Regions from separate parts of the Bacillus sp. GW823-FHT06B01 genome, predicted to be linked through region 1. Evidence: riboswitches for the same ligand, from Rfam matches in the RefSeq annotation. Region 1 holds a riboswitch; the other holds the start of a gene.

Region 1 (4,902 bases):
CTTCTCCTTTTTCAAAAGCTACTCCTCTCGCCTCTTGTGCATGTTTAATAACTTTATATTCTGACTGAATATCAGGTATATAACGTAATGCAATATTTATTGCATATGTAATCTTATAATGAATTCGAAATTTACTTAAGCTACTCACAAATTTGCTTGGATCAGTCGTATATATATAAATAAGTGTAAATGGTAATAACGTAAAATATTTTAATGAAAGTGTAGCTGCATAAAATAATGTTTCATATGTAATTGTTGCATATCCGATATGTAAAAACGAAGTATATGATTCGGTTAATTCGGATCCATGAGTTGGTGTAATAAATAAAATCATGACAGAATTTAATAAACTAAATGTAAATATAACAGTAAAAACAATGCAAATTTTACGAAATGGAATTTTAGCAATAAACAGTCCGATACATCCAATCATAAATACAAATAGCAATATACGAAAATCAAAAAACAAAAAAGTAAGTGTCATACAAAAGATAAATAACAACAATTTCACTGCTCCATCCATGCGATGAAAATATGTACTATACACCTTCCTCCCTCCTAATATCCTCAAAATAATATTCCATAAACCTTTCAGGATATGAAATTCCACTAAATTTAACTAGTTTGAATAAAGAACTTTCCCTTAGGTTCGCCCTTTGTAACGTTTCTGTATCTCCTAATACAACGCACGCGGAATTATTCGCAATAATTTCCCCTTCATCTAGAACAATCGCTCTGTCTGCATATTCTAAAGCGAGATTCATATCATGTGTGATAAAAATAAAAGATATTCCCTTTACAGCTAGTTTTCTAATAAACGACATAAACTGTTTATAATGATAATAATCTTGTCCCGCTGTCGGTTCATCTAATATGATAAGTTTCGGATTTGCTATTAGTACAGATGCAATCGTTACTCTCTTCTTTTGTCCATAACTTAATGCCTGAATTGGCCAATTTCGAAATGGATACAAACCACAAAGTTTTAATGTTTCTTCCGCTCTAAGCTTAATTTCTTCCTTTGAAAACTTTTTTAATTTTAATGAAAATGAAACCTCTTCTATAACAGTAGGTTGTGTAATCATATGATTTGGATTTTGCATCACATAACATATAACCTCACCACGTTTACGAATAGACCAAGAATTGATATTTACTTCATCAAATATAATCCTATCATTTTTTGTTTTGTTTATGCCTATAAGACTATGAGCTAATGTTGATTTCCCGGCTCCATTATGGCCCAAAAGTGCTACAATTTCACCTTCATATATGGAGAAATTTACATTGTCCAATACTTTTTGTTTATTAGGATAGGAGAATGATAAATTCTCTACTTTCAATAATTCTTTTTTTGTAGGAGTACCTTTACAAGAAACTTGCTTCTCCATCCACTCATTTATTACGCTACGAACACTTTCCCTTTGAAGATTTTCAAGTGGGTAGTATATTACGTCATTATTACCATCAAACTGCAATTTCTTTAATACTTCTACGTACATAGGCTCTCTTAAGCCGATAGATGGTAATATATTTGACGCTAAAATCTCTTCTGGTGTCCCTATCGCAACAATTTCCCCTTCATTCATTAAAATGATTTTATCTAAATCCAGGTTTAACATTTCTTCTATTCGATGTTCAATAATTACAATTGTTTTATTATATTGTTTATGTATGCCTTTAATAAGTTCTATTGTATGTAAACTACTTGCTGAATCTAAATTTGCTAACGGTTCATCGAACAATAATATATCAGCATTTGTTGTTAACAAACCTGCTAAAGAAACAGTTTGTTTTTGCCCTCCTGATAATTCATGTGGACTTTGTTTATGAAAAGCATGCATCTTTACCTTTTTTAATGAGTTCGAAACAATCTTTTTCATATCATCTTGATTTACACATTCATTTTCTAAATAAAAAGCTACATCCTCTTCTACTGTAAGACCAATAAATTGAGCATCTTGATCTTGCAAAATTGTGCCTACCTGTTTACTTAGTTCAAAAACACTCTCTTTCCTCGGGTCTTTTCCGGCAATTAAAATATTACCAGTATTAATCCCTTCATAAGAAAAGGGGATTAGCCCATTTATACAATGAGCTAACGTTGACTTCCCTGAACCACTTCGTCCAGCAATTAGTACTTTTTCTCCAGGGTATATATGAAATGTAATGTCTTTTACAGTAGGCTGCGCAGCATGTTCATATTGAAAACTGAATTGTTCAAAAGAAATGATTGGTTGCATGTTAACATCCCTACTTTTCAATTTTTAAATGTGTATGTTTCTTATTAGATTTAGCTAGACCTATTGTAATTGGCAATCCAAGAACTAAAAATACAATAACATCCGCAATTGTCGCTCCTAATACTTGTATAACAATTTTGTCAAATGGTTCTCCCATCACAATAACATCGAATGCCCCAGCAAATATAATAGCAATGACAATACCAATTAACCCAGTAATGGCTAAATAAGAAATATCCCGCTTATTATACGTCCCGTTTTTCACACTAAAGCTAACTCTTTTTTGAATGAGTCCCATTGCAAAGCCGATAATGCCTGAACTAATAACCCACCCCCACCAAATACCCCATCCAGCGATTGTATCTGTTACGGTATGACCGATAAGTCCTATTAACAGTCCTGCCACTGGACCAAATAACGCTCCAAAAACGGTTAAAATAGCTAATGCAGGTTTAATAAATGTATTTGGTGCAATAGAAAATCCCCAAAGTCCTAATATCCCGTATAATGCTGCTCCAATTCCGATTGCTACTACTAACTTTGTTGATAATTTGTTCATTACAATTCCCCTCCCGTATTAGTCAACTTTTATTACTCTATATTTATTTTGAAAATGAATTATGCATCGACACTCCCTTTCTATACAACAAAAAATGACCCCTTACATAAGAGGTCATTTTCTTCACGTTCAAGAATCCTCTTATCTTCCAAAAAACACGTCGTGTCCTCTGCGGAATTAGCACCTTCCTATAAAGTTATATAGGGGTTGCTGAGGTTTCATAGGGCCGTTCCCTCCACCTCTCTGGATAAGTATTAATTTGTAATTCGTATTATGGCATTAATAAGTGTAAATTTCAACACTTTTCTAATTATTTTTATTTTTCGTTTAACGGTACATTTAAATCATTGTATTCTTATCGGAATTATGAAATAATGAATTCAAAATAGTAACGGGAGGAATGTACGATGAAAGTAATCGGTTTAATTGGTGGACTAAGTTGGGAATCTACATCGTTATACTATAAACATATTAATACACTTACACTCTCTCAATACGATCAAAATGCGAAGCTTGTTTTATATAGCATGGACTTTGGTGAAGTAACTACTTTATTACAAAATCATCAATACGAAGAAGTGAAAAACGAATTAGTCACAGTTGCAAAAAAGGTTGAAAAGTCCGGGGCTGAATGTTTATTAATGTGTTCCAATACGGTCCATTTATTTGCTGAAGAAGTAGAACAGGCAATATCTATTCCACTTCTTCATATTGGTGATGTAAGTGCTAAAGAAATGGTAGAGCAGAATATAAAACGGATCGGACTATTAGGTACGAAACAAACGATGGAACAAGACTTCTATAAATCACGTCTAGCGAACTATAACATTGAGACAATTATTCCAAATAAAGAGGAAAGAAATTTTATTCATCATGTTATTTTAAATGAATTAAGTAAAGGAATTATTTCAGAAACATCAAAAGAAAAGCTATTACAAATTACAAACTCATTAATTCAAAATGGCGCAGAAGGTATATTGCTAGGCTGCACTGAAATACCATTGCTCATTTCCCAAAACGACCTTACTGTACCTGTTTTTGATACCGCTTTTTTACATGCAAATACTGCTGTGCAGTTTGCAGTATAATAATATAAAAGCATAAAGGTAGTGCCTCTATGCTTTTATATTGTCTAAACTATTTATTTAAAAGAGATGTAATCACTGCAATTGCTTCTTTAGTACCACCACATTCTAAAAAACTATCATTCAGTTTTCGTATACCATGTTTATATTTTTCATTTGAAAGAACGTCTGTTACCGCTTCATTTAAAGTTTGCACATTAACATTCTCTTTCAATAACCGATGTGCGGCTTCAAGTTCAGTTAATCTTTGCGCTATCATTGGCTGGTCTTTATCGTGTGGAATTATAACAAATGGGACATTAAAATAAATGGCATCGTGTACGCTATTCATACCACCATGTGTAATGAAAACATCTGCTTCACTTAATATTTCTGATTGGGGTACGTATGAAGCAATTATAAAATTGTCTGGCGCTTTCTTAATTTTTGAACGATCATTTCTATCACCAATTGCCATTACAACTATTCCATCAAAATCCGAGAAAGTATCAATGCAAGTATTAAAGAATGGTTCAAGTCCTTCAAGCAGTGTCCCCATTGAAATATAAATAACTTTCTTATCTTTAAGTAATTCAAATGGAAACTGTACATTTGTTTTACGCTTTGAAATACTCGGTCCAATAAAAATGTTATTTCTTCCAAATAAATCGCTATTAGGTTGAAAATAGCGACTTGTGTACACAAGAGTAATATCTCCCTTGTTATGCATAAATTGAAGATTATTTTTAGGTGTTACTCCAAATTCATGTTCCATTTGATATAGTAACTGTTCAGAAATTTTATCAGGTTGGTATGGTATTTCTGCATTTGGATGAAAAGGTAATGTTTCCAAAAAATTTGGAGGAATTAAAAATATAGGAGAAGAAACTATGCCTAGAATTTGTAAATACTCCTTTACTAACTCTCCAGCGCCAAATATATCATAAATTACGAAATCAAAATGTATGTTTTCACATAATTGTTTCGTAATTTCTAATATATATAAAGAAGTTTGAACATGTACACGAAAGAAAGA
Region 2 (4,902 bases), on a different contig from region 1:
AAGAAATTCTTCTATACGAGGATATGCCCTCTTTAACTGCTCCTTCGTTGGATACGAATAGTACGGTAAATAATAACTACCATTATGTTTTAAAGTAACATCAATCATTTTCTGAATGACATCTTCTGTTTTCTTTATTTCATCCTCTGAGCGTCCTTGGTTAATTAAAAGAACTAGCGCAAACATATCATCTTTCGCATAGGATAAAACTGCATTTTCATTCTTTTCCACATAACGAATCGTAATATTGAGCAAATTAAACTCTTCTTCATTTAATACGTTACGTAAATCATCTATGTATTCCGTGAAGAAATCTATAGGCACAAAGTATTCTTGTAACACTTCTGTTCTATTCGGATTTTCATATTCCATAAAGGCACTATCTGACCTCATAACATTATTTCGCGTCTCATACGCTCCATCTGTACGCTCAAAATAACTTCTTTGTATATCCCAAAATGTATTCTTTCCCCAATCGCTATAACGGGATAATCCGAGTAAAAATTTCGGTGCAGCTATAATAGTTTCCTCTTTTAATTCACTGTACTCTTCCCTCATATTTTGATTTTTCGCCAATGTATAATCTGTCACATACATCTCTTTTAAAAATGAATTGGGGGCAACAGAAATACGGGCTAAGTGCATACGAACATTTTCATCTCTTTTCACTTTATCTTTGAAATAAGATGTGTATTCTTTATAATCTATCATTCTCGTATGCATTTCATATAATTCATCATCAGTTAACTTTAATGTCACATCTAAAATGACACCAAATAACCCGTAACCACCTATGACATATGGAAATAGCTCTGCATTTTCTTCTCTACTTACATTACGTACCGTACCATCTGCCATTAACAATCTGAATGACTCTACTGTATCAATCAATGCTTCATGACGAATATCACGCCCATGTACATTCACACTTAATGAACCACCAACAGTAAAAATATTTTGAGATTGCATTACTTGAACCGCAAGACCATATGGATTGATTTTCTTTTGAATGTCATTCCATGTGACACCGCTTTGCACCCTAATCCTCTTCTCCTCCGGATCAAATTCTAATATTTTATTATATCCCTTCATATCAAGCATCGTGCCGTTCGGATAATACGTCTGTCCTCCTTGGCTATGTTGCATACCTGCAATGGAAATTTTCTCTCCTGAAACTTTTGCATCTTGCACTAATTTTACTAACAAGTGCTCATCCGTAGCACTTTCAACACGTTTAATCTTTGTCGGGAGCAATTTACCGACATCACTCATCATAGGATGATCGAGTTGTTTTTTATACGTATGTACAGACGCCGCTAACAAAACGGTATACGCTACAATGACAACTACTATCTTTCTTTTTTTCAAATGACACTCTCCTTGTTTGAATTTCTTTCACTACATATTGTACATATTTTTCTAAGAAGAAAATATATTAGTAACGAAAAAAGAGAGATACCCTTACTCTTTTAGGCATCTCTCTTCAAATCAATTAATTCGTTACTGGCAACTGTATGGGATCAAATTTTTCATATGATGTATATTTTATATCCGTCATAATTTTTGCTTTCTCCTTACTATTTCTACTCACAACTATATCCAATTTTAATGATTCATATTTAAAATCTTTTGTGATCATATATTCTGCATCTATCTCTTCTACCTTTGCATTTTGTGCTTCTAATGCTTTCTTCTGCGTTTCACCTATACTACCTAAAATACTCTCTGCATCTTTTCCTTTTAACCTGACCTTTAATTTATATTTGTCTCCACTTTTTTCCATCTTCATTTTTTGTACAATTTCTGGTGGGATTTCTACATTCTCTTTCACACTCTTGGCTGCATTCATCCCACTAATATTTAATTTCTCTTCTGGTATAGATATAACTTCACCTGTATTAGGATTCTTCACTTGACCAACAATTTTATCATTTACACCATAAATGATAATATCCGTACCCGAAACATTCATTTCAGCACGAGAACTCTTTGTTTTCAGCTCTATTTGTATTTTAGCCTTCATTATACTCAGTTCTTGTCCATCAGCCTTTATGTCCATATCCTGCATCACCGTTACATACTCTTCATTTTTTAAGTTCTCATACGCCTTATTAAAAATATCTTTTGCGGCTAAATCCTTCTCTTTCTTTACTGATGCCGTTTTGGGTTCACCCGTCTTCGATACTTTATCACTACTACACCCTACCCCTAAACCAATTGTAAGTAATAAACTAGAAGCTACTATAATTTTCTTCATAAAAATCCCCCTTTACCAAATAATACCACTTTTTCATCTTTTAAATCTATATGATTTCCAATGTCATTATTTAAATTCAGCTCTAAATAACAACATGTTTGATGAAAGGTTTAAATATGATGTAAATAAAAACAACGAAATTCGGGAGGTTATTATGAAAGCAATGATTTGCACAAAATATGGACCACCTAACGTTCTTCAGCTTCAAAATATAGAGAAACCTACACCTAAAAAGAACGAAGTATTAATTAAAATTCACGCAACAAGTGTATCGACTGGAGATTGTAGAATACGCGGTTTTAATAGTCCCCTCTTATTTTGGATTCCTATGCGGATCATATTAGGTTTCAGAAAACCGAGAAAACCTATACTTGGCGTAGAGTTATCCGGTGAAATCGAAGAAATAGGAACAGATGTAACCCAATTTAAAAAAGGAGATTCTATCTTTGCATTAACAGAACTAAACCTCGGTGGTTATGCCGAGTACACATGCGTACATGAAAGTGGATTAATAACATTAAAACCTACCAATGTGACGTATGAAGAAGCGGCAGTTATTCCTTTTGGTGGAACTTCAGCATTACATTTCCTGAGAAAGGGTCGTATAAAAAAAGGGCAACAAGTGCTCATATATGGTGCCTCAGGATCGGTAGGAACAGCTGCTGTACAACTTGCTAAATATTTCGGCGCAACCGTTACGGGTGTTTGTAGTAATTCAAATTTTGAACTCGTTCAATCTTTAGGAGCTGATAAAGTAATTGATTATACGAAAGAAGATTTTACTAAGAGGCGCGAGCGCTACGATATTATATTTGATGCAGTTGGAAAGTATAAAAAATCCCTTTGTACAAATGCATTAACACCCAATGGAAAATATGTATCTGTTAATGGAATGATGGCAAAGGTAAGTAAAGAGGATATGATTCTACTAAAAGAACTAACTGAAACAGAACATTTAAAACCTGTTATTGATAGAACTTACCGATTAGAAGAAATTGCTGAAGCTCATATGTATGTGGAAAAGGGACATAAGAAAGGTAACGTTTCTATTACCTTAAAATAAAATATATTCAGAAAATAACATTGACAATTCTTTTTGTAAGATTTACTATTAGTACCATATTAAAAAACTACATACACATACTCTTATCAAGAGTGGCGGAGGGACTGGCCCGATGATGCCCGGCAACCGAGCTTATGACGTATAAGCTAAGGTGCTAATTCCTGCAAAACGAGTTTTCGTTTTGGAAGATAAGAGAGGAACCTATTTTATCTATTCGGCACCTCTCTTATTTTTGAGAGGTGCTTTTTATTTTGGAACGTATATGAAGGGGGAACTATAGATGAGAAAAGTATTATTGAGCATTGTAAGTGGAGCGGTATTATTGTTAGGTGCATGTGGTGCTAATTCTGATAAAGAGGTAAAAGCATTAGATGAGAAAAAGATTACTGTCGGTGTAACTGGCGGACCACATGAACAAATTTTTGAAAAGGTAAAAGAAGTGGCAGCAAAAGACGGACTCGAGATTGATGTAAAAGTATTTAATGATTATGTAGCACCGAACGTATCTTTAGATGAAAAAAGCCTCGATGTAAATAGCTATCAAACGAAATCATATTTAGACGTATTTAAAGCGGAACGTAATATGAAATTAACTGAAGTATTTTCAACAGTAACATTCCCTATGGGCGTATATTCTAAAGACATAAAAGATGTAAAAGACTTAAAAGAGGGCGATGCAATCGCTGTACCAAATGATCCAACGAATGAACTTCGAGCTTTAAAGCTATTTGAAAAAGCAGGCGTTTTAAAAGTGGATCCAAAGGCTACAGAAAAAGCGACTGCGAAAGATGTAATTGAAAATCCAAAAAATTTAAAGATTGTTGAATTAGAGGCATCTCAATTACTGACACAACTAAGTGAAGTGAAAGCAGCTGCAATTAATACAAACTTTGCATTAGGTGCAAAATTAAGCCCTGCGAAAGATTCTATTTTCCGTGAAGGAAAAGATTCACCATATGTAAACTGGGTCGTTGTTCGTACTGAAAATAAAGATGATGCTGTTGTAAATAAATTAAAGAAAGCTTATCAATCTAAAGAAGTAAAAGAATTTATCGAGAAAAAATTTGATGGTTCAGTTTTACCATCTTGGTAGGAGCTGACGATAATGATTGAATTAAAAAATGTATCCAAAGTATTTACAACAAAAAAAGGGAATGTAGAAGCTCTTAAACCTACTTCCCTTCAAGTAAAAAAGGGCGAATTATTTGGAATCATTGGATATAGTGGCGCTGGTAAAAGTACATTAATTCGATGTGTAAATTTATTAGAAAAACCAACGACAGGAAATATCATTGTAAACGGCCAAGACTTAACAACTTTATCAGCAAAAGAACTAGCAAAATCGAGACAAAAAATCGGAATGATTTTTCAAGGATTCAACTTACTTAAAACTGTGACAGTTTATGAAAATATCGCATTACCGTTACGTCTATCTGGTCTTCCCAAAAATGAAATTGAAAAAAGGGTAGAAAAGTATTTACGTATTGTCGATCTTTTTAACCGAAAAGATGCATATCCGAGCGAACTTTCTGGCGGCCAGAAGCAACGTGTTGCCATTGCACGTGCACTATCACATGAACCG

The links. Region 1 has a riboswitch for S-adenosylmethionine ahead of AC1Q8N_RS03235 (ECF-type riboflavin transporter substrate-binding protein). Riboswitches for the same ligand answer to the same signal wherever they lie in the genome.
Region 2: it holds a riboswitch for S-adenosylmethionine, as region 1 does, so the genes downstream of both, AC1Q8N_RS27265 (MetQ/NlpA family ABC transporter substrate-binding protein) here and AC1Q8N_RS03235 (ECF-type riboflavin transporter substrate-binding protein) in region 1, are expected to answer to the same signal.

What each region holds. Positions count from the first base shown of each region.
Region 1 covers NZ_JBXAHR010000001.1:598,691-603,592, forward strand. Annotated here, with positions in the region: gene AC1Q8N_RS03225 (energy-coupling factor transporter transmembrane component T family protein) at 1-547, opposite strand, end outside; gene AC1Q8N_RS03230 (ABC transporter ATP-binding protein) at 540-2,243, opposite strand; gene AC1Q8N_RS03235 (ECF-type riboflavin transporter substrate-binding protein) at 2,254-2,802, opposite strand; SAM riboswitch class I at 2,941-3,056, opposite strand; gene AC1Q8N_RS03240 (aspartate/glutamate racemase family protein) at 3,210-3,890, shown strand; gene AC1Q8N_RS03245 (macrolide family glycosyltransferase) at 3,940-4,902, opposite strand, start outside.
Region 2 covers NZ_JBXAHR010000009.1:78,087-82,988, forward strand. Annotated here, with positions in the region: gene AC1Q8N_RS27250 (FAD-binding oxidoreductase) at 1-1,368, opposite strand, end outside; gene AC1Q8N_RS27255 (hypothetical protein) at 1,493-2,257, opposite strand; gene AC1Q8N_RS27260 (NAD(P)-dependent alcohol dehydrogenase) at 2,412-3,320, shown strand; SAM riboswitch class I at 3,401-3,515, shown strand; gene AC1Q8N_RS27265 (MetQ/NlpA family ABC transporter substrate-binding protein) at 3,601-4,413, shown strand; gene AC1Q8N_RS27270 (methionine ABC transporter ATP-binding protein) at 4,426-4,902, shown strand, end outside.